3 regions of the Thauera sp. DNT-1 genome follow, and region 3 is predicted to be linked to each of the others. Evidence: predicted binding sites of a transcription regulator. Region 3 holds the regulator's gene; each other region holds the start of a gene.
The links. Region 3 encodes sigma-54, which starts transcription at its own class of promoters, with help from an activator protein. Its sites were predicted from a motif close to TGGCACGCTTNCTGCTNA; they were not measured.

Region 1 (10,045 bases), 930 kb from region 3:
CGCCGCCGACACCATCAAGGTCGGCATCCTGCATTCGCTGTCGGGCACGATGGCGATCTCCGAGACCGCGCTCAAGAACGTGGCGCTGATGACCATCGAGGAGATCAACGCCGGCGGCGGCGTGCTCGGCAGGAAGCTCGAGCCGGTGGTGGTCGACCCGGCCTCGAACTGGCCGCTGTTCGCCGAGCGCGCGCGCCAGCTGCTGGCGCAGGACAAGGTCGCGGCGGTGTTCGGCTGCTGGACCTCGGTGTCGCGCAAGTCGGTGCTGCCGGTGTTCAAGGAGTTGAACGGCCTGCTCTTCTACCCGGTGCAGTACGAGGGCGAGGAGCTCGAGAAGAACGTCTTCTACACCGGCGCCGCGCCCAACCAGCAGGCGATTCCCGCGGTCGAGTACCTGATGAGCGAGGAAGGCGGCGGCGCGAAGCGCTTCGTGCTGCTCGGCACCGACTACGTGTATCCGCGCACGACCAACAAGATCCTGCGCGCCTTCCTGAAGAGCAAGGGGGTGAGCGATGCGGACATCCTGGAGGACTACACGCCCTTCGGCCACGCCGACTACCAGACCATCATCGCGCGCATCAAGCAGTTCGCCTCCGAGGGCAAGAAGACGGCCGTGGTGTCGACCATCAACGGCGACTCCAACGTGCCCTTCTACAAGGAACTGGGCAACGCCGGACTGAAGGCGACGGACGTGCCGGTGGTGGCCTTCTCCGTCGGTGAGGAGGAGCTGCGCGGCGTCGACACCAAGCCCCTGCTCGGCCACCTCGCGGCGTGGAACTACTTCATGTCGGTCGACAACCCGCAGAACAAGGCCTTCATCGACAAGTACCGCGCGTGGGCGAAGAAGAACGGCGTGCCCAACGCCGACACCGTGGTCACCAACGACCCGATGGAGGCCACCTACGTCGGCCTGCACATGTGGAAGCAGGCGGTCGAGAAGGCCGCCAGCACGGACGTCGACAAGGTCATCGCGGCGATGGGCGGGCAGAGCTTCAAGGCGCCGTCGGGCTTCACGCTGACCATGGACGCGACCAATCACCACCTGCACAAGCCGGTGCTGATCGGCGAGGTGCGCGCGGACGGCCAGTTCGACGTGGTATGGCAGACCAAGGGGCCGATCCGCGCCCAGCCGTGGAGCCCGTTCATCGAGGGCAACGAGGGCAAGCAGGGGCTGTGATCGTCCAGAAGATCGGGGTCCGACCCCGATTTTCGCCGCCGGTCCGGAGCGCGGCGGTTCTCCTGCAGGAGCGGCGCAAGCCGCGAGCCTCTTGCGGCGAGATCCCGCACGCCCCCTTGGCCCCACGCCTGCCGAACCGCCCGCCGCCCCAGCCGTTTCCCCGCAACTGAAGATGGAGCCGACGATGTTCGGACCGACAAGACGACCATGGCTTCTCGCCGCCGTGCTGTGCGTGCTGACGGCGCTCGCCGCGCTGCCGGCGCGGGCGGCGCTCGACCCCACGCTGGTGCGCGGACTGGGCGGTGACTTCAACGCCCGCGTCGCCGCGATCGACGCGCTCGGCGTCTCCGGCGGCGACGAAGCCGCGGCGCTGCTGGACGCGCTCGAAAGCGGGCGACTCGGCACGCTCGACGGCCGGGTGGTGATCGTCGCGCCCGACGGGCTGCGCGACGCCGCCAGCGGCGAGGCGCTCGCCGCCGAGGCCGGGGCCGCGACCCGCATCACGGTGAACAACCGCCTGCGCCGTGCGATCGGCACCGCGCAGGCCGCGCTCGCGCTGTCCGCGCCGCAGCCCGCGCAGCGCCTCACCGCGGCCAACACCCTGCGCGAGAACGCCGGCCCGGCCCTGCTGCCTGTGCTGGCGCGCACGCTCGAGGCCGAGCCGGACGCCGCGGTGCGCGAGGTGCTGCTCTACGCCAGCGCCAAGCTGGAGCTGGCCTCGCCCGACCCCGCCCTGCGCCTGAAGGCGGCGCAGGCGCTCGGCGCATCGTCCGATGCCGCGGTCAAGAACCTGCTCGCCGCGCTGCTGGAGAAGCGCGGCGAAGGTGCAGCGGCGAGCTGGGTCGAACCGGACGCCGAAGTGCGCGCCGCGGCCGCGGCCTCGATGCGCGCGATCGATCGCCGCATCGGCCTGGCGCAGACCGCCGGCACGCTGTTCTCCGGCCTGTCGCTCGGCTCCATCCTGCTGCTCGCCGCGCTCGGCCTGGCGATCACCTATGGCGTGATGGGCGTCATCAACATGGCGCACGGCGAGCTGCTGATGGTGGGCGCCTACGCCACCTTCCTGGTGCAGGGCGTGTTCCGCGCCCATTTCCCCGAATATCTGGACTTCTACGTGCTCGCCGCGATCCCGGCGGCCTTCCTCGCTGCGGCCTTGGTCGGCATCGCCATGGAGCGCCTGGTGCTGCGCCACCTCTACGGCCGCCCGCTGGAGAGCCTGCTCGCCACCTGGGGCCTGTCGCTGGTGCTGATCCAGGCCGCGCGCGTGCTCTTCGGCCCGCAGAACCTGGAGCTCGCCAACCCGTCATGGATGTCGGGCGGCGTCGAGCTCGCCGGCGGCGTGGTGCTGCCCTACAACCGCATCGTCATCCTAGGCTTTGCCGCCTTCGTGCTGGTGCTGATCTGGCTGATGATGCAGAAGACGCGGCTGGGCATGTTCGTGCGCGCCGTCACCCAGAACCGGCCGATGGCGGGCTGCGTGGGCGTGCCCACCGCGCGGGTGGACACGCTGGCGTTCGCGATCGGCTCCGGCGTCGCCGGGCTGGGCGGGCTGGCGCTGTCGCAGATCGCCAACGTCGGCCCGGCCATGGGCACCGGCTACATCGTCGACGCCTTCATGGTGGTGGTGCTCGGCGGCGTCGGCCAGCTCGCCGGCGCGGTATGGGCGGCGCTCGGCCTCGGCATCGTCGCCAAGTTCCTCGAAGGCTGGGCGGGCGCGGTCGTGGCCAAGATCCTGGTGCTGGTCTTCATCATCGCCTTCATCCAGAAGCGTCCGCAGGGCATCTTCGCCCTCAAGGGCCGCTTCGCCGACAGCTGAGGCCGCCGCCATGCGCACGCCCTTCATCCTGAGACTGTTCCACAGCATGCCGCGCGGCGGCTGGATCGCGCTGGCGATCTTCGCCGCCGTGGCCTGGATCGGCGTGCCGGTCGCGCACCTCGCGCTGCCCGAGAGCCATCCGCTGCACGTCTCCGCCTACACCGTCAGCCTGCTCGGCAAGATCCTGTGCTACATGGTGGTCGCCGTCGCCATGGACCTGATCTGGGGCTACGCCGGCATCCTGTCGCTCGGCCACGGCCTCTTCTTCGCCCTCGGCGGCTACGCCTTCGGCATGTACCTGATGCGCCAGATCGGCCGCGACGGCAGCTATGGCGCCGAGCTGCCCGACTTCATGGTCTTCCTCGACTGGAAGGAATTGCCCTGGTACTGGGCGGGCTCGGATTCCCTGCTGTGGGCGCTGTTCCTGGTGGTCGCGCTGCCCGGGCTGGTGGCCTTCGTGTTCGGCTGGTTCGCCTTCCGCTCGCGCATCAAGGGGGTCTACTTTTCGATCATCACCCAGGCGCTGACCTACGCCGCGATGCTGCTGTTCTTCCGCAACGAGACCGGCTTCGGCGGCAACAACGGCTTCACCGACTTCAAGCGCATCCTCGGCCACGACATCACCTCGCCCGGCATGCGGGTGACGCTGTTCGCGCTCTCGGCGGCGCTGCTGATCGCCTGCCTGGTGCTCGGCCGCTACCTGGTGAGCTCGCGCTTCGGCCGCGTGCTGGCGGCGATCCGCGACGCCGAGAGCCGGGTCATGTTCATCGGCTACAACCCGCTGCACTACAAGCTCTTCATCTGGACGCTGTCGGCGATGCTGTGCGGGCTGGCGGGCGCCTTGTACGTGCCCCAGGTCGGCATCATCAACCCTTCGGAGATGTCGCCGGCGAACTCGATCGAGATCGCGGTGTGGGTGGCGGTGGGCGGGCGCGGCACGCTGGTGGGCGCAGTGCTCGGCGCCGGCATCGTGAACCTCGCCAAGAGCGTGTTCACCGTCTACCTGCCGGAATACTGGCCCTTCGTGCTCGGCTTCCTGTTCATCGTCGTCACCCTCTACCTGCCCGACGGCGTGGTCGGCCTGTGGCGCAAGCTGCGCGCGCGCCGCGCCGCCGCGCGCCTGGACGACACCCGCAGCGCCGCCACGCCTGCGCCGGGCGCAGCCGCGGCGGCCCCGGGCACGCCCCCCGTCACGAGCGGCGCGCACGGCTTCGCCGCCCCCCCCACCGACACCGCCAAGGGAGCGAACGCATGATCCCCACCCTCGAGATCGAACGCGAGCGCACCCGCCTCGACGCCGAGCGCGAGAACGAGCGCGAGCACTGGGACGGCTCGGCCGCGGACGGGCGGGTGTTCCGGCCCGGCGAGCTCGACCTGTCGCACAAGGTCATCCTCTACCTCGACGACATCACCGTGAGCTTCGACGGCTTCCGCGCGCTCAACAAGCTCAGCCTGACCATCGACGCCGGCGAGCTGCGCTGCATCATCGGCCCCAACGGCGCCGGCAAGACCACCATGATGGACGTGATCACCGGCAAGACGCGGCCCGACTCGGGCACCGCCTTCTTCGGCCAGACCATCGACCTCACCCGCCTGACCGAACCCGAGATCGCCCACGCCGGCATCGGCCGCAAGTTCCAGAAGCCGACCATCTTCGAGCAGCACACGGCCTTCGAGAACCTCGAGCTGGCCATGAAGGCCGACAAGCGCGTGCGCCGCACCCTGTTCGCCAGCCTCATCGACGACGAGCGCGACCGCGTCGCCGCGGTGCTGCGCCAGATCCGCCTCGACCAGGCCGCCGACCGCCCCGCCGGGCTGCTCTCGCACGGCCAGAAGCAGTGGCTGGAGATCGGCATGCTGCTGATGCAGGAGCCACGCCTGCTGCTGCTCGACGAGCCGGTCGCCGGCATGACCGACGACGAGACCGAGCGCACCGCCGAGCTGTTCACGAGCCTCGCCGGCAAGCACTCGCTGGTGGTGGTCGAGCACGACATGGCCTTCGTCGAGGCGCTCGGCGGCACGGTCACGGTGCTGTGCGAGGGTTCGGTGCTGGCCGAGGGGGATCTCGCCACGGTGCAGGCGGATCCGCGCGTGATCGAGGTCTACCTGGGGCGCTGAACGAACATGCTCAAAGTCGACAACCTGAACCAGTACTACGGCGGCAGCCACATCCTGCGCGGCCTGTCCTTCGACGTGCCCGTCGGCAAGGTGACGACGCTGCTCGGGCGCAACGGCGTGGGCAAGACCACGCTGCTGAAGACCCTGATGGGCCTGGTGCCCGCCGCCAGCGGCAGCATTTCCTTCCACGACCAGGACATCACCCGCGCGCCGTCCTGGAAGCGCGTCGCCGCCGGCATCGGCTTCGTCCCGCAGGGGCGCGAGATCTTCCCGCGCCTCACCGTCGAGGAGAACCTGCTCATGGGCCTGGCCACCCGGCCACGCGGCAGCGCCATCCCGCCGCGCATCTTCGACATGTTCCCGGTGCTGAGGCAGATGATGGGCCGGCGCGGCGGCGACCTCTCCGGCGGCCAGCAGCAACAGCTCGCTATCGGCCGCGCGCTCGCCTTCGGCCCCCGGCTGCTGATCCTCGACGAGCCCACCGAGGGCATCCAGCCCTCCATCATCAAGGACATCGAGCGCGCCATCCGCAGCCTCGCCGAGACCGGCGAGATGGCCATCCTGCTCGTCGAGCAGTACTACGACTTCGCGCGCGCGCTCGCCGACCAGTACCTGGTAATGGAGCGCGGCGAGATCGTCATGCGCGGCGCAGGGGCGGACATGGACCGCGACGGGGTGCGCGAGGCGCTCGCGGTGTGAGGGTCGCCGCGTCGCGGGGCGCGGCGGGTCCGGCGGGTCTGCGCGGTCGCGCTGCGCCGCCGCACCGCGCTGGTGCGCCCGCAGGCGAACGCACCAGGACAGGGCATCGACGGATCTCCGCCGCGCCGCGCAGCCCCACCGTCGCACCCGCAACACCCCTGTCAGGCGCAGCCATCGGGCGTTCAGAGAGCTGGCCCGGGTCTTGCTAAACCTCCCCCATGTACCCGCCGCTGCCTCCCCTCGCCTCTTCGCTATTGCCCCCCGCCGGCGCCGCGGTATCCACGCCCTGGCGCGCCGGGCTGAGCCTGGAATACGAGAAGCGCGGCGCACGCAGCGTGCTCGCACGCCGTGAGCACTTCGGCCCGCTGCGCGTGCAGCGCGCGCTCTACCCGGAAGGCGAGGCCGTCTGCCACACCCTGCTGGTGCACCCGCCCGCCGGCATCGTCGGCGGCGACGAGCTGCGGGTGGACCTGCGCATCGGCGCGGGCGCGCACGTGCTGCTGACCACCCCGGGTGCCGGCAAGTGGTATCGCAGTGCCGGCGCGCGCGGCGTGCTCGCGCAGCACATCGCGGTGGCGACGGGCGCGGTGTGCGAGTGGCTGCCGCAGGAGAGCATCGTCCATGAAGGCGCGCTCGCCGGGCTCGCCACCGAGGTGCGCCTGGAAGGCGATGCCTGCTTCATCGGCAGCGAGATGCTGTGCTTCGGCCGCACGGCCTCCGGCGAACGCTTCGCCCGCGGCGAGCTGGCGATGCGCACCCGCATCGAGCGCGACGGCCGGCCGGTCTGGCTGGAGCGCGGCGTCGTGCATGGCGGTGGCGGGCTGCTCGCCGCCGCGCCCGGCCTGCACGGCCAGCCGGTGAGCGCGAGCCTGCTGATCGCCTCGCCGCGCTGCGACGAGGCCTTGCGCGATGCCTGGCGCGCGCTCTCGCCCGCGGCCGGCGAAGGCGCGGTGAGCCTGCTGCCGGGCGTGCTGGTGGCGCGCTGGCTGGGGCCGGCCTGCGAGCCCGGCCGGCAGTGGTTCACCCGCCTGTGGGCGACGGCGCGCCCGGCAGTCGCGGGACGGGCGGCGCACACGCCGCGGATCTGGAACACCTGAAACCCATGGGCGGCAGCGCGCCGCCGCGGAGGAAGACGATGGAACTGAGCCCACGCGAGAAGGACAAGCTGCTGGTGTTCACCGCCGGCCTGCTCGCCGAACGCCGGCGCGCGCGCGGCCTGAAGCTGAACTACCCGGAGGCGGTGGCGCTGATCACCTGCGCGATCCTCGAGGGCGCGCGCGACGGCCGCACGGTGGCGGAGCTGATGGGCTACGGCGCGACCCTGCTGACGCGCGCGGACGTGATGGCGGGCGTCGCGGAGATGATCCCCGACATCCAGGTGGAGGCGACGTTTCCCGATGGCACCAAGCTGGTGACCGTGCACAACCCGATCGTGTGAGGAGCAGGCCGATGATCCCCGGAGAACTCTTCGTCGCCGACGGCGACATCGAACTCGCCGCCGGCCGTGCCACGCGCACGCTGGTGGTGAGCAACACCGGCGACCGCCCGATCCAGGTCGGCTCGCACTACCACTTCGCCGAGACCAACAGCGCGCTCGACTTCGACCGCGCGGCGGCGCGCGGCTTCCGCCTGAACATCGCCGCCGGCACGGCGGTGCGCTTCGAGCCCGGGCAGTGGCGCACCGTCGAGCTGGTGGCGCTCGATGGCGAGCGCGAGGTGTACGGCTTCAACGGCCTCGTCATGGGACGGCTGGACGAGCCCGCGACCGCGCCCGCCGCGCACCGGACGCAAGGGAGCCTGTGATGGCGACGATCTCGCGCCGCGCGTACGCGGAGATGTTCGGCCCCACGGTGGGCGACCGGCTTCGCCTGGCCGACACCGAGCTGGTGATCGAGGTGGAGAAGGACTTCACCATCTACGGCGAGGAGGTGAAGTTCGGCGGCGGCAAGGTGATCCGCGACGGCATGGGCCAGGGCCAGGGCGTGGCCGCCGACGTGGCGGACACCATCGTCACCAACGCGCTGGTCATCGACGCGGTGGCGGGCATCGTGAAGGCCGACGTGGGTCTCAAGGACGGCCGCATCTGGAGGATCGGCAAGGGCGGCAACCCCGACATCCAGCCCGGGGTGACGATCCCGATCGGCGCCGGCACCGAGGTGATCGCCGGCGAGGGCATGATCCTCACCGCGGGCGGCATCGACAGCCACATCCACTGGATCTGCCCGCAGCAGATCGAGGAGGCGCTGAGCTCGGGCGTCACCACCATGCTGGGCGGCGGCACCGGGCCGGCGACCGGCACCTTCGCGACCACGTGCACGCCGGGCCCCTGGCACATCCACCGCATGCTGGAGGCGGCCGAGGCCTTCCCGATGAACCTCGGCTTCTTCGGCAAGGGCAACGCCAGCCTGCCGGCGCCGCTGAAGGAGCAGGTGCAGGCCGGCGTGATCGGGCTGAAGCTGCACGAGGACTGGGGCACGACGCCGGCGGCGATCGACAACTGCCTGACGGTGGCCGAGCAGATGGACATCCAGGTCGCCATCCACACCGACACGCTCAACGAGTCGGGCTTCGTCGAGACCACGCTGGCGGCGTTCAAGGATCGCACCATCCACACCTTCCACACCGAGGGCGCGGGCGGCGGCCACGCGCCGGACATCATCCGCGCGATCAGCCGCCCCAACGTGCTGCCGTCCTCGACCAACCCGACGCGGCCCTACACGGTCAACACCATCGACGAGCACCTCGACATGCTGATGGTGTGCCACCACCTCGATCCGAGCATCGCCGAGGACGTGGCCTTCGCCGAATCGCGCATCCGCCGCGAGACCATCGCCGCCGAGGACATCCTGCACGACACCGGCGCGTTCTCGATGATGTCGTCCGACTCGCAGGCCATGGGCCGGGTGGGCGAGGTGGTGATCCGCACCTGGCAGACCGCGCACAAGATGAAGCTGCAGCGCGGCTGGCTGGCGCCGCGGCGCAGCGCGGCGGCGGCGGTGCCGGACGCGGTGGCCGTGGTCGAGGGCAGCACCGCAAACGACAACTTCCGCGTCAAGCGCTACATCGCCAAGTACACGATCAACCCTGCGCTGACCCACGGCATCGCCCACGAGGTGGGCTCGATCGAGCCGGGCAAGCTCGCCGACCTGGTGCTGTGGCGCCCGGCCTTCTTCGGCGTCAAGCCGAGCCTGGTGATCAAGGGCGGCATGATCGCCGCGGCCGCGATGGGCGACCCCAACGCCTCGATCCCGACCCCGCAGCCGGTACATTGGCGGCCGATGTTCGGCAGCTTCGGACGCGCGCTGAAATGCGCGGTGACCTTCGTGTCGCAGGCCGCGCTGCACAACGCCGCGGTGGCCGCGCTCGGGCTGCAGAAGCCGCTGGTGGCGGTGAAGGGCTGCCGCACGCTGACGAAGGCCGACATGGTGCTCAACGACGCCACGCCGCAGATCGAGGTCGATCCCGAGACCTATGTCGTGCGCGCCGACGGCGAGCACCTCGCCTGCGAACCCGCCACCGAGCTGCCGCTGGCGCAACGCTATTTCCTGTTCTGAGCGCAGCGCACCGGAACCGCACTGGAGACCTTCCGCCATGCCGATGACCGCAGAAACCCTGGCCGACTTCGTGATGCCCGCTCCCGCCACCGACGTGCTGCTGATCGAGCAGTTCCACGAGGGCGACGAGCCGGCGAGCGAGGTGCTCGAGCTCGACTTCGGCGCCCGCACCAAGAGCCGCCTGCGCACCCGGCTCGCCTCCGGCGCCGAGGTGGGCCTCTTCCTGCCGCGCGGCACCATCCTGCGCGGCGGACAGAAGCTGCGCGCACGCGACGGCCGCATTGTCGAGGTGCGCGCCGCCGCCGAGGACCTGCTCGAGGCGCGCTGCGCCTCGGCGGTGGCGCTGGCGCGCGCCGCCTTCCACCTCGGCAACCGCCACGTCGCGGTCGAGGTCGGGCACGACGAGGCCGGCGACTGGCTGCGCCTCCAGGCCGATCACGTGCTCGAAGGCATGCTGGTGGGGCTGGGCGCACTGGTGAGCGCGCTGCGCGCGCCCTTCGAGCCCGAGGCCGGCGCCTATGCGCCCGGCCACCAGCACCCGGGCGACGGCAGCGGCGCGCGCATCCACCTCATGAGCGGGCAATGAGCGCCGCCACCCATCGCCCGATGCCGGCGCCGGCAAGGCCATGCGCAGCCGCTGTCATCGAATGCAACGCCGCGGGAGCGGGTCGCGGCCTGTTG
Region 2 (10,045 bases), 780 kb from region 3:
CGACCAACGTGATCGCCGAGGGTGAGGTGGCGTACCGCGAGTTGCTCGCCGCGCCGGCGTCCCGTACGCCGGAGGCCTGGCTGGACATCGCGCGCCGGCGGCGCGCAAAGCTCTTCGAGGCGGGCGCGGAGTGCATGGCGATCGTGCACGGCGCCGATCCGGCCGCGCGTTCGGCGCTGGCGCGCTTCGGCCTGCATGTGGGCAGCGCGCATGCGCTGCGCAGCGAGGCGGAGGACGCGGCGCGCTTCGGCGTCGCCGACGCGCAGGCGCGTGCGCAGGCGGAGATCGAGGCGGCGCGGGCGGTCGCCGACGGGCTGGCGCTGGCGAACGCCGCCGCGTTGGGCGTGGTGGTCGAGGGTTGAGCGCGGGATCCCTGCCCAAGGCCTCGCGTTGACATGGGTTCGATCGCCTGCGGATGGCTTGTCGCGGGCTGTCTGCGGGAGCGACGCAAGTCGCGATTACGGCGGTCGCGATTCGACGACGCCCGTCGCCACCACATCGTCCGGATCGCGACTTGCGTCGCTCCTACACGGACCAGCGCGGTCTCTCGAGCTTTCGTAGGCGCGACGTAAGTCGCGATTACGGCAGTCGCGATTCGACGACGCCCGTCGCCACCGCATCGTCCGGATCGCGACTTGCGTCGCTCCTACACGGACCAGCACGGTCTCTCGAGCGTTTGTAGGAGCGACGCAAGTCGCGATTGCGGCGGGTAGGCTCGGACTCCGGCTGTCGTCACCGTGCCATCAGGCCGCCCGGCACTCGTTGGCCAGCGGCTTGTGCGTGCGGCCGTCGAGCAGCAGGCCCTTCCACGGCAGGTCGATCCAGACCAGGCCGCTGGCGCCGTCCTCGAAGCGTGGCAGGCCGGAATACGACAGGTCGCGCTCGAGCTGGTACTGGCTGCCGTTCCAGCCGAGCTGGATACGGTTGTTCACCGCGTTGGCGAGCTCGCGGCGGATCTGCAGGCGTTCGCCGCGCTCGCAGCGGTATTCGCCGCTGGGGAGGGCGAACTCGAACTGGCCGGTCTGCTGGGTCACGCCCGGGGCGACCTCGGTCTTCTGCGGGAGCAGGCCGCATGCGCCCGTCGCGAGGGCGGCGACGAAGAGGAGTGCGCCCGAGGCCGCACGCACGGGCTTCTTCATGCTTCGCATCGAACCGGCTCCAAAGGAAAGACTCCGACCACGAAGCCGGGGAAGGGGCGGCGCCCGGTGGCCGTAGCCATCACTTCACCTCCAGCAGGCTGTCGTCCCACTTGTCGTGCTTGTGCAGGCCGAGCAGGTTGGCCACCGTGGCGGCGATGTTCGACAGGCCGGCGGTCTCGAGCGGCTTCAGGCCGAGTTTGCCGCCGCTGACGTTGTCGTAGAGGATCAGCGGCACCGGGTTGAGCGTGTGCGCGGTCTTGGCCTTGTAGCTGCCGTCCTTGTTCTGCGCCGGCTGCCTGGTCTTCTTGTCGAGCTCGAACATCTCGTCGGCATTGCCGTGGTCGGCGGTGATCAGTGCCACCCCGCCGGCGGCGTCGATCGCCGGCAGCAGGCGCGCGAGCGCCAGATCCACCGCCTCGATCGCCATGGTCGCGGCGCGGAAGTTGCCGGTGTGGCCGACCATGTCCCCGTTGGCGTAGTTGCAGCGCAGCACCTTGAACCGGCCGGACTGCAGCGCGGCGATCATCGCGTCGGTGATCTCGGCCGCCTTCATCCACGGGCGCTGCTCGAAGGGCACGACGTCGCTGGGGACTTCCTGCCAGGTTTCGCCGTCGAACTTGTTCGAGCGGTTGCCGTTCCAGAAGTAGGTGACGTGGCCGAACTTCTGCGTCTCGGAGCAGGCGAACTGGGCGAGGCCGGACTTGCTGAACCACTCGCTGGAGGTGTCCTTGATCGCCGGCGGGGCAACCAGGAAACGCTTGGGCAGTTGCAGGTCGCCGTCGTACTGCAGCATGCCGGCGTAGGTCGTGCGCGGATGGCGCACGCGGTCGAATTCGGTGAAGTGCTCTTCGACGAAGGCGCGCGTGATCTCGATCGCGCGGTCGCCGCGGAAGTTGTAGAACACGACCGCATCGCCGTCCTCGATGGTGCCGATCGGCCTGCCATCCTCGGCAACGATGAACTCGGGCAGGTCCTGGTCGATGGTGCCGGGGTGCTTCTCGCGCAGGCCGTGCACCGCGTCGGTGGCGCTGGCGAACTGCGGGCCTTCGCCCAGCACGTGGGTGCGCCAGCCGCGTGCCACCATCGGCCAGTTGGCGTCGTAGCGGTCCATGGTGATGGTCTGGCGGCCGCCGCCGGAGGCGATGCGGGCGTCGAAGCCGGCAGTGCTGATGTCCTTCAGGAAGGCCTCGAAGGGCTCGACGTAGTCGAGCGCGCTGGTCTCGGGCACGTCGCGGCCGTCGAGCAGGGCGTGGATGCGTACCGTGGGCACGCCCTCCTCCTTCGCGCGCAGCACCATCGCCTTGAGATGGTCGATGTGGCTGTGCACGTTGCCGTCGGAGAACAGGCCGATGAAGTGGAGCACCCCTGCCTTTCCGCTGGCTCCGGCCTTGGCGCCGGCGACGATCTGCTGCCAGGCCTCGCCCTGCCAGATCACGCCTTCGGCGATCGCGTTGGCGACCAGTGCCGCGCCCTGCGCATACACCTGGCCGGCGCCGATGGCGTTGTGGCCGACCTCGGAGTTGCCCATGTCGTCGTCCGACGGCATGCCCACCGCGGTGCCGTGGGCGCGCAGCACGATGTTGGGGTACTGGGCGAACAGGCGGTCGAGCGTGGGCTTGCGCGCGGCGTCGATGGCGCTGCCGACCTCGTGCTTGGGAATGCCGTAGCCGTCCATCACGATGACGACGACAGGGCCCTGGACGCCGGCGAAGGCGGGGAATTTCTGCAGCATGGTCGCTTCCTGAAGGAGAAATCCGGGGCCGGCGGGGCAGCGGGGCTGCGGACCGGCCAAAACCATATTTTCCGTCAAATCCGCAGCGGATTTTCATGCGCGTTGTTTATCGGCCCAATGACTTCTTTCCGCGCACCTCCCGCGCCGAGACCGCATGCGGCGCGATCGGGATCCGCAAGGCTCAGGCTTCGGGCTGGCGGCGCTGCTCGGCCTCGAGCCACAGCGCGCGGCCGAAGGCCTTCCAGACCGGTCCGCCATGGCTCTCGATGCCGACGCCGGCGCTCTCTTCCATCGTGCGCAGCATCAGGCTGGCGAGGCCGAAGAGCGTCACCTTCGCCCCCAGCTCGTGGTCGTCCGGGCTGGCCGCGGCCTCGCGGATCCTGTCCTGGGAGTGGTCCAGCGCCTCGCGCGCGAGCGCCCTCACCTGGGCCTCGTCGGACCAGTCGATGCCGAGCGCGACGCCCATGTGCTCGATCTCGTCCTCGATCTTGCGGGTGGCTTCCTGATAGTTCTCGAATCCTGCCATGACCTCTCCTGGGGCGTGTCCGGTGGATGGGCGGTGGCGGCGTGCCGGCGCCTTGCTCAAACGCGCAGCAGCACCACCTTCAGCGGCGGGTTGTCGTCGCGGCTGGGAAAGTCCGCCTCGGGGCTGATCCATTCGGCCTCACGCACCGCACGGCCCGCCTTGCGGGCGCTGCGCTCGAGCTGCTCGAGCCAGTCCTCGCGATCCACGCGGGCGACGTTATTGCAGCAGATCAGGGTGCCGCCCTCTTCCGTGGCGAGCAGCGCGGGCTTGAACAGCGCGGCGTAGTCGTGCACCAGGTCGACCACGCCGAAGGGGCTCTTGGCGTAGCGCGGGGGATCGAGGAAGACGAGGTCGAAGCGGTGCGGCGCGAGCTCGGGGAAGGGCGGCAGGTGCTTGCCGCGCACCATCTTCGGCTGACCGATGCCGGCGTACTGGCGCAGCGCGGCGAAGGCGTCGGACTTGATGAAGCGCACCCGGATCGGCAGCTCGTTGAGGCGTGCGTTGTCCTTGCCGACCGCGAGGGCGGACTCGGCGAAATCCACATTCACCACGTGGCGCGCGCCGGCCTTGGCCGCGGCGATGCCGACGCCGCAGGTGTACGCGAACACGTTGAGCAGGGACTTGCCCGCGGCCTCCTGCATGACGCGGCGGCGCGCGGCGCGCAGGTCGAGGAACAGCCAGGGGTCCTGCCCGCCGTGGCGGGCCTGGAAGCGGTAGCGCACGCCGAGTTCGGAAAACTCCGAAGGCTGCTCGGCGAGGGCCTGTTGTTCGGGCGGGAGCGCGTTGGCGACGCGCGAGTTCTTGCCGCTGCGGTCGTTCCACACCAGCGCCAGGCCGGGCAGGGCGGCGGCGTAGAAGGCCTCGAGCTCGGCCAGCTGCTCGGCGCTGAGCGGGCGATGGAAGGTCTGCGCCAGCAGCACGCTGCCGTAGCGGTCGACCGTGATGCCGGGCGCGCCCTCGACGGTGCCGTGGAAGAGGCGCCAGGCGTCGGTGTCTTCGGCAGCCAGCTGTGCGATCAGCGGTGCGCGGGCGGCGAGCGCGGTCGAGAGCAGGTCGGTGAGGGTGGAGGACATGGCGGGTTCCTGCGCGGGGCGCGCCAGTATGCCCGAAGCGCGCCGGCCCGGGCTGGCGCCTGTCCTGCCCCGCGGGTAGTGCGACCAGCGGGCGTCGTCCCGCGTAAACAAAAACCTTACACCCACGGAAATGCCTGTCTATTCGGACGGCCCATCGTCCCATAAGATTTGTGCACTGCAAGAGGCGTGCAACCAGGCTCACCGGCGCGCGGCCTTCGACGAAATTCACAGGAGTTCTCACCATGCAAGCCCCCAAAATTCTGCCCTGGGTTGCCCGCAAGGCCGGCATCAGTGAAGGTGATGCCCTCGATGCCTGGCGACGCGCCTTGGTCGATGCGGCCGCGTACGTCGGCGTGCGCAGCGGCGCGACCTTCGATCGTGTTGCGGTCGATCGCTTCGTCGCCCTCGCCCATGCCCGCGCTACCGTCCTGTCGGCACGCGCCGCGCGCCCGGCGCCCAGCGTGACCCGGCGGTGGCCGCCGGGCGCGGTCGCGCAACGCTGCGCCGCCTGAGCTGCAAGCGCGTGGCGTGGTGCCACGCGACCGCCTGCAAATCCTTTCTGGTCTCCCTCCTCCACTTCAATGTGGTTCATGCCCGCAGCTTGCGGGCATTTTTTTGGTTTCTTCCCGGCGGATCATGCGTCGGGCGCCCGCTCGACCGAGTTCATGATGCGCTTGAGCGCGGGATCGTCGGTGGCCACGCAGGTCCGGGTGGCGTCCTCGAAGCAGTCGATGAACAACTGCCCCGCCGCGCTCAGCGTGTCGTTGCGGCGGACGATGATGGCGGTGTGCATTTCGGGCAGCGGGTTGCGGATCGGCAGGGCCTGCACGCGCCCGCGCAGCAGCGGGGTCTCGAGCAGGGGCCAGGGGCAGATGGTGAGCATGTTGCCGACCTCGAGCATGCTGATGGCGACCAGCGCCGAGCGCGCGTAATGCACACGGTGCGGCGGCGGCGCGATGCCGTGGGGGGCGAGCAGGTTGACCAGCGGCTCGTCCTGGCCGGCGCCGAGCATCGTCAGCACCCAGTCCTGGTCGACGAGCTCCTCGAGCGAAGTGGCGCTGGCAAAGGGATGGCCGAGGCGGCCGACGACAGCCAGATCGCAGCGGAACAGCTCGCGCGTGTAGAAGATCGACGCCTCCTGGCGTGGTGGCGGGATCGCGATCACCAGGTCGAGGGTGCCGTCGCGCAGCAGCGGATGGACCGTGCCCACCGCCTCGGTGACGTCCAGGTGCACGTCCGGGCGCAGGGCGTGGAAGCGGGCCAGGGCGTGGGGCAGGATGGACTGCGCGACCCAGGGCGTGACCCCGATCGTCAGCGAGCCACCGGTTGCGCCGCGGATCTGTGCGATCTCGGCTTCGGCGCGGCTGACCTGGCCAAGGATCAGGCGGGCGTGGATGAGGAACTGTCGTCCGGCGTAGCTCAGCACCGCGCCGTGCGACTCGCGCGTGAACAGCGGCGTCCCCATCGCCGTCTCGAGTTCGCGCAGGGCCTGGCTGACGGCGGCAGCCGAGACCCCGAGTGCCGTTGCGGCCGCGCGCACGCTGCCCTTGTCGGCCACGGCGAGGAAATAGCGCAACTGGTTGATTTTCATCGGTGCTGGCGGTCCGGCTACGGGCTGAAGCCGGTCAGGATGGCGGCTGGCGTGGGATCAGCCGGCGCATCGGGTTGCCGAAGAGCGTGCGGAAGCGCGCGCTGTGCAGGCAGATGCCGCCCACCAGACCGACGACGCAGCCGAGCAGGGTGTCGGTGAAGCGCGACGCGATCAGCTCGGCGAGCGGCGCGTGGCCCAGGGTGGCGGCCTCGGCGAGCAGGATGGTGAGCGGGGTGATGAAGATCACCGCGAGGCCGTAGTGGCGCACCACCAGGCTCTCGATCACGAAGACGAGCAGGATCACCAGCAGCGCGATCCGCCACGCGTCGAGCGGCAGGCTCAGCAGCCACCAGGCGAAGAGCATGCCGATGGCGGTGCCGAGCACGCGCTGGAGCTGGCGGTTCCACACCGCGCGCAGCGACACGCCCTGGATCACCGCCAGGCAGCTCACCGGCACCCAGTAGGGGCGGTCGAGCTGCAGCGCCTGGGCGATCGCCAGCGCCAGGCCGACGAAGGCGCCGATCACCACCGAATCGAAGACGACGAAGTCGAAGGTCGGCGGCTGCAGCGGCGGCACCGCATCGGCCGGCTGCAGGCGCAGGACCTGGAGGCTGTAGACGAAGGCGATCAGGCTCGCGAGCAGGGCGCCCATGGTGAACAGGCCCACGCGCAGCGGGATCTCCTCCACCGTGCCGGGCGTGTAGGCGCCGATCGCCGCCGCCATGACGAAGAACAGGCTGCCCGGGGGGCCGACGCGATAGAAGCGGCACACCATGGTCACCAGCATCGCGATCAACGCCAGCACGCCCACCTTGGCCAGCGGCAGGAAATGCGTCATCAGCCCGAGCGCATAGCTCGCCGCCATGCCGAAGGCGCAGGCCATCAGCCACACCATGCGGTGCGACATCGGCGTGTTGGGGAGGTAGAGGAGCGCGAGCCCGCCGATCGAAGAGATCAGTCCGTATTCGAGATGGCCGAACCATGCCCCCACCATCAGCGGCAGGCCGGAGGCCAACGCGGCGGCGAAGGCCAGTTGCCAGCGCCGGGTGCTGGGGGTGAACGCGGTGAGGTGGTGCCACTCGGCGCGCAGCAGGTCTGCGACGCGTTGCAGGGGGGAGCGGGTCGTCATGCGGTTCTCACGGTCGAGGGCTCGATGCAGTGCTCGCGTGGGGGCGGCCTGCACCATGGGCTTCAGAACGGCGCCGGGCTGTCGAACACCATCGGCACGCGCGTGTGTGGATGCATGAAGGCGATGCGGGCGGCGTGCAGGTGCATGCGGCCGAAGCGGGCGGCGGACTCGGGCGGAGCATAGAGCGGATCGCCGAAGATGGGGTGGCCGAGGCAGAGCAGATGCACGCGCAGCTGGTGCGCGCGCCCGGTGACCGGCTTGAGCTCCAGGCGGCTGCAGGCGTCGGCGCCCGCCCCTTGGCGATCGAGCACGCGATAGCGCGTGAGCGCGCGCCGGCCGCGCAGCGCATCGACGATCTGGCGGGGCCGGTTGTCCGCATCCTCGGCCAGCGGCAGGTCGATCTCGCCGTCGTCCTGGGCGAGATGGCCGTGCACCACGGCCACGTACTGCTTGCCGACGATGCGCTGCTCGAAGGCGAGGCTCATGCGCCGCAGCATCTCCGCGCCGCGCGCGAACAGCACCAGGCCGGAGGTGGCGGCGTCGAGCCGATGCACGATGCGGGCGTCGGCCCAGCGCGCCTGGATCCGCGCCGCCAGACAATCCTGCCGGCCTTCCCCGCCCGCGGGGACGGAGAGCAGGCCGGCAGGCTTGTCGACGACGAGGAGGCACTCGTCGACGTGGAGGGCGGGGATCGAGGGATGGATTTCGGGCCGCATGGGGATGTTTTCAGGCGAGGTGTGCTGACGGGGCCGCGCTTCCTTTGCCCGGGATGGGCGGTGTCGGCAATCTTTACACGCCTGTGGGCCCGATACGCGTCCGACTTTTCCGACAAGCCCGCAAGTTTCTGTTATCAAGGGCAAATTCGGCATTTTTGCAAGGCTGGCACGGATCTCGCTTCGGTCGAGACGGCTCGGCGTCGCCGAGATTGATTGAGAGACGGACATGAAAACAAGGACACGGACGAGTTGCAAGGCCGGCGTGCTGGCGCTGGCTCTGGCGCTGAGCGCCGGCGGCGCCTCGGCGGCGCAGATCTACTGGACGGACTGGACCGGAAGCGACCTGGATCCGGGTGTCGGCTTCAAGGGCGTGGGCACGATCACGACGTCGAATTCGACGGTCTCCGTGACCTACACGAACCCGCAGGGGATCAGCTTCTACGAGACGGGCGGGGGCACCTACTATTACAGCAACGGCACGGATGGCCCGACCGGCACCTCGCCGTTCACGAGTACTGCGGTCGACAACCGGCCGGCCACGACCGACATCGTTGCACTGAACCGCGCAGGCCTGCAGACGCTGAGCTTCTCGCAGGCGATCGCGAATCCGGTGTTCGCCTATGTGAGCCTCAACGGCAACGGCTACGGCTTCGACCAGGACTTCGACATCCTCAGCTTCGGCGATTCCAGTGACGGCAACGCCTGCGGCTACTGGGGATGCGGAACCTCGTACAAGCAGATGGTGACGGTCAACGGCAAGACCGAGTACCAGTTGCTGGGCACGGGCGAACCGCACGGCACGCTGCAGTTCAAGGGCACGTTCGACACCGTGAACTGGCGCAGCCTCAGCGACGAAAACTGGAACGGCTTCACGGTGGGCGTGCAGGGGACCGCGGTCGAGTTTTGCGACGCGAACCCGACGGCACCCGGCTGCACGCCGAACGGCGTACCGGAGCCCGCCTCGCTCGCGCTGCTCGGCCTGGGGCTCGCCGGGCTTGGTGTAGCGCGCAGGCGCAGGGCTTGAGGCGGGGGGCGCGATCCCCGCAAAAAAGGAACGGGAGCCGATGGCTCCCGTTTGTTCTTGTGCGCACCGGATCGGGGGATGCCCGGACCGGTGCGCATCGCGTGGATCAGAACACGCTGAAGGGGTAGTCGAGGAAGATGCGGACTTCGTTGCCGCTGCTGTTGTAGGCGCGGGCGCTCTCCGAGACGCGCAGCGTCGAGGCGCGCAGGCGGACGTTCAGATCCTTGGCGGCGCCGCTCTGCACCTTGTACGACAGCTGGTTGAAGAGCTCGTGCTCCTTGCCATCCGTGGTCGTGCCGACGTCGATGTCGTGGCCGCGGACGTAGGCGATGCGGTAGCTCAGGCCGGGGATGCCGTACTCGGCGAAGTCGACCGAGTAAGCCACCTGCCAGGACTGCTCGTCCGCAGCGTTGAAGTCGGACCAGTAGGAGTTGGCCAGCCAGATCGAGCCGCCGCCGTCACCGATCCATCCCTCGCTCTGGTAGAAGCCGTAGTTGTAGTCGATGTCGCCATTGTTGCGCTGGTAGGCCAGCGTGAAGGCATGCGGGCCGGTCGCGTACGTCGAGGCCAGGCTCCAGATGCGGCTCTTGCCGGGCTGGAAGTCGGCGTCCTGCTTGGTGCGGTAGCCGTTGAAGTCGAAGGTCAGCGAGTTGCTGGCGATCGGCAGCACATAGTTCAGGTTGAGGTACTGGCGCTTGAGCACGTCCTCGACGTCCGAGGCGTAGAACGCGCCGCTGAAGGCGTCGTTGAACTTGTAGCTCGCACCGATCACGTCGATGCCCTTCAGACCACCGCTGTCACGACCCTCGTCGCTCTTGCGCGACTGGGCGTGGAAGGTGCCGGCATTGAATTCCAGGCCTTCGATCTCGGTCGAGGTCAGCATGGTGCCGGTATAGCTCTCGGGCAGCAGGCGGGAGTTGTCGTGGCTCAGCACCGGCAGGTTGGGGCGCAGGTCGCCGTAAGCGAGCACGGTGTTCGAGAAGCGCAGCTTGAGGGAGGCGCCACCCTTGGCCACATCCTTCTCCGGCATGCCGGTGCTGTCCTGCTTGAAGAAGTCGATCCCCCAGTTGCCTGCGCGGTCGCGGGAGCCATCGAGGCGAACCGCATAGGCGGCA
Region 3 (10,045 bases):
ACCGCCACCAGGCTCTTGTCGCGCAGCTTGTTGCGGCGGGCGTACTCCTTGGCGCCGGCGACGGCGAGCGCGCCGGCGGGCTCGAGGATGGAGCGGGTGTCCTCGAAGACGTCCTTGATCGCGGCGCAGATGGCGTCGTTGTCGACCACGATCATCTCGTCCACATACTGCTGGCACAGGCGGAAGGTCTCGGCACCGACCTCCTTGACGGCGGCGCCGTCGGCGAAGATGCCGACCTGCTCGAGCGCGATGCGCTTGCCCGCGGCGAGCGAGCGCGTCATCGCGTCGGCGTCCACCGCCTCGACGCCGATGATCTTCGTCTCCGGGCGCAGGCGCTTGATGTAGGCCGCCACGCCGGCGATCAGCCCGCCGCCGCCGACACAGCAGAACACCGCGTGGATCGGCTTCGGGTGCGCGCGCAGGATCTCCAGGCCCACCGTGCCCTGGCCGGCGATCACGTCGGGGTCGTCGAAGGGGTGGACGAAGGTGAGTTTCTCGCTCTTCTCGAGCTCGAGCGCGTGCGTGTAGGCGTCGGAATAGGATTCTCCTGCGAGCACGACCTCGCCGCCGCGCGCCTTGACCGCGTCGATCTTGATCTGCGGCGTGGTGCTCGGCATCACGATCACCGCGCGCACGCCCAGCCTGGCCGCCGACAGCGCCACGCCCTGGGCGTGGTTGCCCGCCGAGGCGCAGATCACGCCGCGCTTCAAGGCCTGCGGCGACAGGTTCGCCATCTTGTTGTAGGCGCCGCGGATCTTGAAGCTGAACACCGGCTGCATGTCCTCGCGCTTGAAGTAGATGCGGTTGTGCGTGCGCGCCGACAGGTTGGTGGCGAGGTCGAGCGGGGTTTCGACGGCGACGTCGTACACCTGCGCGTTGAGGATGCGTTCCAGGTAATCGGGAGTGGAGCTCATGGCCGGCCAGTAGGCTGCTGCAAAGCGATCGAGCGTAACAGCCGGCGGCGCCGTGCCGCAAGTGCGGGTGGCTCAGTCGGCGCGGTAGGCCTCTTCGGCGTGCAGCGCGCGCGCCTGGCGGTCGATGAATTCCTGGGTGGAGTCGATGCCGCGCAGCTTGAGGATGGTCGAGCGCACTGCGGCCTCGAGCAGCACCGCGAGGTTGCGTCCCGCGGCCACCGGCAGCACGACGCGGGCGACCTTCACGCCGAGGATGTCCTGCGTCTCCTGCTGCAGCGGCAGCCGGCAGGGGTCGTCGGGACCGGGTTGGCGGCGGTCGAGGTGGCAGATCAGGCGCAGGCGCATCTTCCGCCGGCACGCGGTCTCGCCGAAGATGGTGCGGATGTTGATCAGGCCGAGGCCGCGCACTTCGATGAAATCCTGCAGCATCTCGGGGCAGCGGCCCTCGAGCACCGTGGGCGCGATGCGCGACAGCTCGACCACGTCGTCGGCGACGAGGCCGTGGCCGCGCGAGATCAGCTCGAGGCCGAGCTCGGATTTGCCCGCGCCGGAATCGCCGGTGATCATCACGCCGAGCCCGAGCACGTCCATGAACACGCCGTGCAGCGAGACCTTCTCGGCGAGCTCGCGCGACAGGTAGAGGCGGAGCTGGTCGATCACGCTCGCCGAGGGGTGGCGCGCGGTGAACAGCGCGACGTCGTGCGCCTCGCAGATGCCGTGGAGGATGTTGGGGATCTCGCAGCCGTCGGCGACGATGATCGCGGGGGGGTGCGCCGAGAGGATCTCGTTGAGGTGGTGGGCGACCTTCTCGTTCGCCTGGCGTTGCGCCCACGCGAGCTCTGCGGCGCCGAGCACCTGTAGCCGGGTGGGGTGGATCAGGTTGAGGTGGCCGACGAGGTCGGCCGGCCAGATGCGCTCTTCGGCGACCGACAGACGGGCACCGATCGGTCCGCTGACGTGGACGAGGCTCAGGCTTTCGCGGTGCGCCTCATACAGCCGGGTCAGGCTGGTTTGCCGCATCGGCACCCCAATTCACGAACAGGCGGTGGATCTGTGCGGCATCCGTCGCGCCGTGCAGGGTCTCGCGGAACTCGCGGTCGCTGAACATCTGCGCGAGCTCGGACAGCAGCTGCAGATGGGTTTCGTTGGCCTGTTCGGGCACGAGCAGCACGAACAGCATGTCCACCGGACGGCCGTCGGGAGCGTCGAACTGCACCGGGGTGGCCAGGCGCAGAAAAGCGCCGGCGGCGTCCTTGAGCCCCTTGATGCGGCCGTGCGGGATGGCGATGCCCTGACCCAGTCCGGTCGAGCCGAGGCGTTCGCGGGTGAACAGGCTGTCGAACACGGTGCTGCGGGCGATGCCCTGGTTGTTCTCGAACAGCAGGCCGGCCTGTTCAAAGACGCGCTTCTTGCTGCTCGCGTCGAGATCGATCACCACGTTGGAAAGCGGCAGGAGTTGGGATATCAGGCTCATTCGCAGGTGGGCTCGCGCACTCTTCCGTCAGCTGCCGCCAGGGGGGCGGGAATCCGGTCCGGGGCGTGTGCGGCCGCGCTTCGTGAAAACGCGCGCATTATAACCACACCCCGGACGGGGAGCTTCAAGCCGGTCCTCAGGCCTCGGGGACCTGGTGCTTGAGCGACTCGTGGTTATGGTCGGACTGCTTCTGCTTGTACTTCTGAACCTGACGGTCGAGCTTGTCGGTCATCGCGTCGATCGCCGCGTAGAGGTCGGCGTCGTCCGCTTCGACGAAGAGGTCCTTGCCGCGCACGTGCAGCGTCACCTCGGCTTTCTGCTTGAGCTTTTCGACCGACAGGATGACGGTGACGCTGGTGACGTTGTCGAAATGGCGGATGACGCGATCGAGCTTGGAGGTCACGTATTCGCGGATGGCGGGGGTGACTTCGACGTGGCGCCCGGTGATGTTCAGATTCATGGATGACTCCTGTTGTTGTCAGAGGGATTTGCGCAGGCTGACCGGCGGGATGTTGAGGGACTCGCGGTACTTGGCGATCGTGCGCCTCGCCACGACGATTCCCTGTTGGCCGAGGATTTCGGCGATCCTGGCGTCGGACAGCGGCTTCTTGCTGTCTTCCGCGTCCACCAGCTGGCGAATCAGCGCGCGAATCGCCGTGGAGGAAGCCGCACCGCCGGTGTCGGTCGCGACATGGCTGCCGAAAAAGTACTTGAGCTCGAAGACCCCGCGCGGCGTCGCCATGTACTTCTGCGTGGTGACGCGCGAGACGGTGGATTCGTGCAGCTCGAGCTGGTCTGCGATCTCCCTTAGGGTGAGTGGCCGCATCGCCACGTCCCCATGATCGAAGAACTGCCGTTGCTGGTCAACGATGGCCTGGGACACGCGCAGGATGGTGTCGAAGCGCTGCTGGACGTTCTTGATCAGCCAGCGCGCCTCCTGCAGCTGTCCACCCAGGCCGCCGCCCTGTGCGCGGTTCTGCTGCAGCAGACTGGCGTAGAGGCGATTGATGCGCAGACGCGGCATCGCTTCCTGGTTCAGGCTCACGGTCCATTGGCCGCGCAGCTTGCGCACGACGACGTCGGGCAGCACGTAGCGCGTCTCGGCGGTGGAGTAGCGCGAGCCGGGGTGGGGGTCGAGGCTGCAGATCAGGGCCTGCGCTTCGCGCAGACCCTCGTCGTCACAGCCGGTGAGCTTGCGGATACGGGCGAAGTTGCGCTCCGCGAGCAGTTCGAGGTGGCTGGTCACGATCTCGAGAGCGAGAGGGCGTATCGGGCACTCGGGCAAGGCCTGGAGCTGCAGGGCCAGACATTCCTGCGGGCTGCGCGCGCCGATCCCGGCCGGCTCGAGGCTCTGCACGTGGCGCAGGGCGATGGCGAGCTCGTCGAGATCGACCTCGGCGTCCTGCGGCAGCAGCTCGAGGAGATCTTCCAGCGGCTGGTGCAGGTAGCCGTCGTCGTCGAGCGCCTCGATCAGGAAGCGCACCAGCGCGCGGTCGCGGTCGGACAGGGGCGAGAGGGCGACCTGCTGGTCGAGGTGTTCGCGCAGCGACACGCCGGCGGCCTGGATGTCCTGGTAGTCGCCGTCCTCGTCGTCCTCGCTGCGGCTGGACGCGCCCTGACCCACGTTGGACCAGTCGATGCCCTCGTCCTCGCTGCTGCCTTCGCCGCCCTCGTGCGTGATCGACTCGCCCGCCGGTTCGGCGGCGGGTTCCGGCGCGGCTTCGCGCTCGGGCGCGTTGCCCGGCGGCGGCGCGGGGGCGTAGTCGACGCCGCCGTCGCCATCCTCGCGCTCGAGCATGGGATTCTCGAGCAGCACGCGCTCGATCTCCTGGTTCAGCTCGATCGTAGACAGCTGCAGCAGCTTGATCGACTGCTGCAGCTGGGGCGTCAGCGTGAGGTGCTGGGAGAGCTTGAGCTGGAGGCTGGGTTTCATCGCGGTCGGCAGGAGGGCGGGCTCACAGGCGGAAGTGCTCGCCGAGGTAGACCTGGCGCACGCGCTCGTTCTCGATGATCTCGGTAGGTTCTCCGCTCGCCAGCACGCGACCTTCGCTGATGATGTAGGCGCGGTCGCAGATGCCCAAGGTCTCGCGCACGTTGTGGTCGGTGATCAGCACGCCGATACCGCGCTCCTTGAGGAAGCGGATGATCTTCTGGATGTCGATGACCGCGATCGGATCGACTCCGGCGAAGGGCTCGTCGAGCAGGATCAGGCGCGGGTCGGTGGCGAGCGCGCGGGCGATCTCGCAGCGCCGGCGCTCCCCGCCCGAGAGCGAGATCGCGGTGTTGTCGCGCAGGTGATGGATGCCCAGTTCCATCAGCAGTTCCTCGAGCCGCTCCTCGATCTGGCGGCGTTCGAGCCCCTGGAGTTCGAGCACGGCGCGGATATTCTCGGCCACGCTGAGCTTGCGGAACACGCTCATCTCCTGCGGCAGGTAGGACAGGCCCAAGCGCGCGCGGGCGTGGATCGGCAGGTGGGTGAGGTCGGTGCCGTCGAGGGCGATCTGGCCGCCGTCGGCGCGCACCAGACCCACAATCATGTAGAAGCAGGTGGTCTTGCCGGCGCCGTTGGGACCGAGCAGGCCGACGACCTCGCCCGAGCCGACCTCGAAGCCGACGTCATGCACCACGGTGCGCGCCTTGTAGCGCTTTTGCAGGCCGGCGACCTTAAGCAGACTCATCGTAGGGCTCTTTCAGCAGCTTGCGGATCAGCTCGGGGGCGAAGCCCCGGGTTTGCAGGAAGCGCGCCTGGCGCGCCCATTCGCGTGCGTCGGCGGGTGGGGTGGCGAAGCGGCCGCGCAGCACCGCGCGCGCCCGCTCGATCTCGGATTCTACGCACTCGTCGGCGAGCGCCTCGTCGATCCGGTCACGGTCGATGCCTCGCCGCACGAGCTCGTTGCGCAATCGTGCGGTGCCGAAGCGCGCCGCCTTGCCGCGCACGAAGGCCTCGGCGTAGCGCTCGTCGGACTGCAGGCCGAGCTCGCGCATGCGCTCGAGCACCGCTTCGATCTCGGCCGGCTCGCCATGGGGTGCGAGCTTGCGCGCAAGTTCGGCGCGCGAGTGGTCGCGCCGGGCGAGATGGCGGAGCGCACGTTCGCGCAGGCTCGGCTCGCCCATGTCGGCGTCGACGGGGTCAGGCCTCGGCCGGCGCCGGGGCGGACGCGGCGGCGGGCGGCAGCTCGGGCAGGCCGACCGCGACCCGCACCTTGTTCTCGATCTCGCGGGCCAGCACCGGGTTGGCGCGCAGGAACTCGCGCGAGTTGTCCTTGCCCTGGCCGATCTTGTCGCCCTTGTAGGCGTACCAGGCGCCCGACTTGTCAACGATCTTGTGCTCGACGCCGAGGTCGATGATCTCGCCTTCGCGCGAGATGCCCTCGCCGTAAAGGATGTCGAAGTGGGCTTCCTTGAACGGTGGCGAGACCTTGTTCTTGACCACCTTGACGCGGGTCTCGGAGCCGACCACCTCGTCACCCTTCTTGATCGTGCCGGTGCGGCGGATGTCCATGCGCACCGAGGCGTAGAACTTGAGCGCGTTGCCGCCGGTGGTGGTCTCCGGGCTGCCGAACATCACGCCGATCTTCATGCGGATCTGGTTGATGAAGATCACCAGGGTGTTGGTGCGCTTGATGTTGGCGGTGAGCTTGCGCAGTGCCTGCGACATCAGGCGGGCCTGCAGGCCGGGGAGCTGGTCGCCCATCTCGCCCTCGATCTCGGCCTTGGGCGTGAGCGCGGCGACCGAGTCGATGACCACGATGTCCACGCCGCCCGAGCGCACCAGCATGTCGGCGATCTCGAGCGCCTGTTCGCCGGTGTCGGGCTGCGAGATCAGCAGATCCTCGATGTCGACGCCGAGTTTTTCCGCGTAGCCCACGTCGAGCGCGTGCTCGGCGTCGATGAAGGCCGCGGTGCCGCCGAGCTTCTGCATCTCGGCGATGACCTGCAGGGTGAGCGTGGTCTTGCCGGAGGATTCGGGGCCGTAGATTTCGACCACCCGACCGCGCGGCAGACCGCCGAGCCCGAGCGCGATGTCGAGTCCGAGCGAGCCGGTGGAGACGGTCTGGATGTCGCGCTCGATGCTGCCGTCGCCCATGCGCATGATCGAACCCTTGCCGAACTGCTTTTCGATCTGCGACAGCGCCGCGGAGAGGGCTTTGGCCTTGTTTTCGTCCATGGAAGTGCGTCCTGTTTGATTGCCTGATTATGGCACAAAGATTGCAGACATGCGGGGTGCAGGCCTGATGCCGTAAGTGTAGAGCCTGTATGCAATTACAGCAAACATGTCATGGGGATTTCCGGCGCGGGGCTGCGTCCGGCGAAGTGGCGAGGGTGGCGGTTCGGATTTCCCGGCCCCGTGCGCCCTGCGCCCCTCAGACGCAGCGTTCGAGTACGCCTTGCAGGGCGAGGATCACCGTCTGCCGGCGCACCGCGGCGCGGTCGCCGTCGAGATGGACGGTGACGACCCCGGTGGGGCGGTCGCGCCGTGCCCAAGCGAGGCAGACCGTGCCGACCGGCTTGGCGGGGCTGCCTCCACCCGGTCCCGCGACCCCGGACACGGCCACCGCGAGGTCGGCGCGGCTGTGGTCGAGCGCGCCAGCGGCCATTTCGCCCACGGTGGCTTCGCTGACCGCGCCGTGCGTCTCCAGCGTCGCGGCGCGCACGCCGAGCATTTCGGCCTTGGCGTCGTTCGAGTAGGTCACGAAGCCGCGGTCGAACCAGCCCGAGCTGCCGGCGATCGCGGTGACGGCCTCGGCGATCCAGCCGCCGGTGCAGGACTCCGCGGTGGCCAGCCACAGCCTGCGGTTGGCGAGGGCTTCGCCCACCCTGCGCGCGAGGGCGTCGAGTTCGTGATCGGTCATGGTCTCAGCTCCCCAGCAGGTGGACCAGCACCGCGAGCGCCAGCAGGGTGTAGCCGGCGGCGACGAGGTCGTCGAACATGACCCCGAAGCCGCCCTTGAAGCTGCGGTCGGCCCAGCGCACCGGAGGCGGTTTGACGATGTCGAAGAAGCGGAACAGTGCGACCGCGATCGCCTGCCACAGCAGCCCGGCGGGGGTGAACAGCAGCACCAGCCAGATCGCCACCATCTCGTCCCAGACGATGCCGCCGTGGTCTGGCACCCCCAGCGCTTGCCCGGTGCGCTCGGCGGCGAGCACGCCGGCGAGGAAGAAGCTGGCGAGCAGTGCGAGGAAGACGAACTCCGACACCGGGGTGCGGATCAGTGGGTAGATCGCCCACCCGAGCAGGGTGCCGACCGTGCCCGGCGCCCACGGCGACAGCCCGGCGCCGAAGCCCAGCGAGATGAAGTGGGCGGGGTGGCTCATCAGCAGGCGGGCGGTGGGGCGCATGGTCGTTTCGAGAGGTGGGCCGGATCGGGCCTCAGGCGAAGTGATCGTAGCCGCATGCGGCCGGGGCCGCCAGGCCGCCGTCGGCCTCGCGCAGCAGCAGGCGCTCGCGTCCGGGGGTGAATTCGCCGATGCGATGCAGGGGGAGGTCGAGTCGGGCCGACAAGGCATCGATCTCGGCACGGTGTCGGGGCGCGGCCGCGAACAGCAGCTCGTAGTCGTCTCCGCCCGCGATCAGGCAGCGCCGGCACAGCGCGGGATCGGCGCCGCTGGCGGCGAGCGCGGCGAGCGGCAGCGCCGCGACCTCGACGATGGCACCCGTGCCCGAGCATTCGAGGAGGTGTCGCAGATCGCCGAGCAGGCCGTCGGAGACGTCCAGCATCGCGCTCGCCAGGCTGCGCAGCGCGAGCCCGAGCGCTACGCGCGGCTGCGGCCGTTGCAGGGCGTCGACGAATTCGGCGTGGTGGATGGCGTCCAGGCCGGTTTCGCCGCGCAGCGCCGCGAGCCCGAGCGCGGCGCGGCCGGGCTGGCCCGAGATCCACAAGTCGTCGCCCGCGCGCGCTCCGCCACGGGTGATCGCGGCGCCGGCCGGGACCTCGCCGACGATGGTCACTGAAAGCGTCAGCGGTCCGCGCGTGGTGTCGCCGCCGGCGAGGTCGATCGCGAAGGCGTCGGCGCAGGCGAAGAAGCCGCGCGCGAACGCAGCGATCCAGGCCTCGTCCGCCTGCGGCAGCGCGAGCGCGAGGAAGGCCCAGCGCGGCTCGGCGCCCATGGCGGCGAGGTCGGAGACGTTGACCGCGAGCGTCTTCCAGCCTAGCCCTTCCGGGTCGGTGTCGGCGAAGAAGTGGGTGCCGGCCACCAGCATGTCGGTGGACACCGCCAGCCGCATGCCGGGGCGCGGCGCGAGCAGGGCGGCGTCGTCGCCCACGGCGAGCTCGGTGTGGCGCGCGGGGCGGGTGAAGTGGCGCCGGATCAGGTCGAATTCGGAGGGCATGGCGGCAAACGTCGGGCAGCGGACCGCGAGCTTACCGCGGATGCGGACGGACGCGCTGCGGTCGATGCGCGGCGGTGGCCGGAGGGGCCGGTTCGCGGCTTGCGCCGCTCCTGCAGGGGGTCAGCCGTGGCGGCCGAGCAGCTTCGCCTTGAGGGCGTCCCAGTCCACCGCGTCGAGCGTGTTCTTGACCAGCAGGCCGAGATCGGTGTCGCCTTCCATGCGCAGGCGGCGGCTGAAGAAAAGGGTGTCGGGGTCTTCCTCGCGCAGTGCCAGCGCCATGAAGTCGCGCGTGGTGGCGGAGAGGATCAGGTCCGGTCTGGCGCCCGCGGCCGGGGTGGCACGGCGGAAGCCGCGCTCGCCGAGGGTGAAGTCGAGCGTCAGCCCGGCGTCGAGCACACGCATCTGCAGGTGGCGGCCGCTCAGCGGTTCGAGGGTGTCGCGCGGCAGGATGCGGTCGAGCGCGAGGTTGAGCGCGAGCGTGAGCACGTGGGTCGGCGGCTGCTGGGGCAGGCGCGACACCAGCTTCGCCACCGGGGCGGGCACGGTGAAGTCGGGGATGCGCAGGGTGGCGAGGCGTTCGCCGATGCGCTGGCGCAGGCTGCCGGGCAGCAAGTGCGAAGGCAGCGGCGGGCGGGGCAGGGCAGGCAGTGCGGGCATGTGCGGACTCCGGGTTTGCAGCAGGTCGGAAAGGGGTCAGGCGGCGACGTACTGTTCGACGCCGGCGCGGCCGTGCCAGAAGCCGTTGCAGGGCTCCTCGACCATCCACTCGCGGCTGGCGGCGAGCGCGTCCGCCGGACCGCGCTGCTCGTCGAGCGCGGCGCGGAAGAGTTCGACGATCTGGCGAGTGTGCGCCCCTTGCGGGCTGATGCGCAGCACCTCGGCGCTGGCGCGCACGGCGGGCAGGTCGCCGAGCAGGTTGTGCACCCGTGCAGACTGGGTCTGCACGCCGTTGAGCGTCAGGAAGGGCGCGCCCTCGCGGGTGCGCAGCGTGATCCCGTCCATGATCGACAGGCAGCGGAACTCGCAGGTGTCCTTTTGCAGGTTGAAGTGGCGGGCGGTGAAGCAGCGCGCCGAGTGCGCCAGTGGCAGGCGGCCGTAGGCGAAGACTTCGGTCTCGATCGGCCTGGCGAGCGCGGCGCGCACCTCGGCGAGCGCCGCGCCCGACATCTCGGGGGCGACCGCCCAGCGCGTCGCGCCCGAGTCGATCATGAGCTGCAGCGTCGTGGGGTTGAAGATGTTCAGCGTGGGGCCGGCGATCCAGTTGTCCACGCCGGCCTCGACGAGCAGGCGCACCGCGCCCATGTCGTTGGCCTCGACGCGGAAGTC

Region 1: ACZ5PP_RS11315 (urease accessory protein UreD) is a predicted target of sigma-54. The motif match lies at 6,002-6,019, and genes of this name have one in related genera.
Region 2: ACZ5PP_RS12015 (PEP-CTERM sorting domain-containing protein) is a predicted target of sigma-54. The motif match lies at 8,071-8,088, and genes of this name have one in related genera.

Annotation. Positions count from the first base shown of each region.
Region 1 is NZ_AP043752.1:2,444,173-2,454,217, forward strand. Features, by position in the region: gene urtA (urea ABC transporter substrate-binding protein) at 1-1,177, shown strand, start outside; gene urtB (urea ABC transporter permease subunit UrtB) at 1,362-2,993, shown strand; gene urtC (urea ABC transporter permease subunit UrtC) at 3,004-4,248, shown strand; gene urtD (urea ABC transporter ATP-binding protein UrtD) at 4,245-5,111, shown strand; gene urtE (urea ABC transporter ATP-binding subunit UrtE) at 5,118-5,810, shown strand; gene ACZ5PP_RS11315 (urease accessory protein UreD) at 6,029-6,907, shown strand; gene ureA (urease subunit gamma) at 6,946-7,248, shown strand; gene ACZ5PP_RS11325 (urease subunit beta) at 7,260-7,613, shown strand; gene ureC (urease subunit alpha) at 7,613-9,364, shown strand; gene ureE (urease accessory protein UreE) at 9,402-9,950, shown strand; gene ACZ5PP_RS11340 (urease accessory protein UreF) at 9,947-10,045, shown strand, end outside.
Region 2 is NZ_AP043752.1:2,601,530-2,611,574, reverse strand. Features, by position in the region: gene ACZ5PP_RS12060 (polyprenyl synthetase family protein) at 1-362, shown strand, start outside; gene ACZ5PP_RS12055 (hypothetical protein) at 744-1,139, opposite strand; gene gpmI (2,3-bisphosphoglycerate-independent phosphoglycerate mutase) at 1,219-2,871, opposite strand; gene ACZ5PP_RS12045 (hypothetical protein) at 3,053-3,397, opposite strand; gene ACZ5PP_RS12040 (class I SAM-dependent rRNA methyltransferase) at 3,454-4,470, opposite strand; gene ACZ5PP_RS12035 (hypothetical protein) at 4,713-4,982, shown strand; gene ACZ5PP_RS12030 (LysR family transcriptional regulator) at 5,105-6,061, opposite strand; gene ACZ5PP_RS12025 (FUSC family protein) at 6,096-7,190, opposite strand; gene ACZ5PP_RS12020 (RluA family pseudouridine synthase) at 7,253-7,906, opposite strand; gene ACZ5PP_RS12015 (PEP-CTERM sorting domain-containing protein) at 8,133-8,930, shown strand; gene ACZ5PP_RS12010 (OprD family porin) at 9,037-10,045, opposite strand, start outside.
Region 3 is NZ_AP043752.1:3,379,130-3,389,174, forward strand. Features, by position in the region: gene ilvA (threonine ammonia-lyase, biosynthetic) at 1-914, opposite strand, end outside; gene hprK (HPr(Ser) kinase/phosphatase) at 987-1,934, opposite strand; gene ptsN (PTS IIA-like nitrogen regulatory protein PtsN) at 1,903-2,388, opposite strand; gene hpf (ribosome hibernation-promoting factor, HPF/YfiA family) at 2,525-2,848, opposite strand; gene ACZ5PP_RS15615 (RNA polymerase factor sigma-54) at 2,867-4,321, opposite strand; gene lptB (LPS export ABC transporter ATP-binding protein) at 4,344-5,066, opposite strand; gene recX (recombination regulator RecX) at 5,053-5,502, opposite strand; gene recA (recombinase RecA) at 5,519-6,556, opposite strand; gene pncC (nicotinamide-nucleotide amidase) at 6,753-7,241, opposite strand; gene ACZ5PP_RS15640 (phosphatidylglycerophosphatase A family protein) at 7,246-7,728, opposite strand; gene thiL (thiamine-phosphate kinase) at 7,760-8,719, opposite strand; gene ubiT (ubiquinone anaerobic biosynthesis accessory factor UbiT) at 8,840-9,376, opposite strand; gene ACZ5PP_RS15655 (U32 family peptidase) at 9,413-10,045, opposite strand, start outside.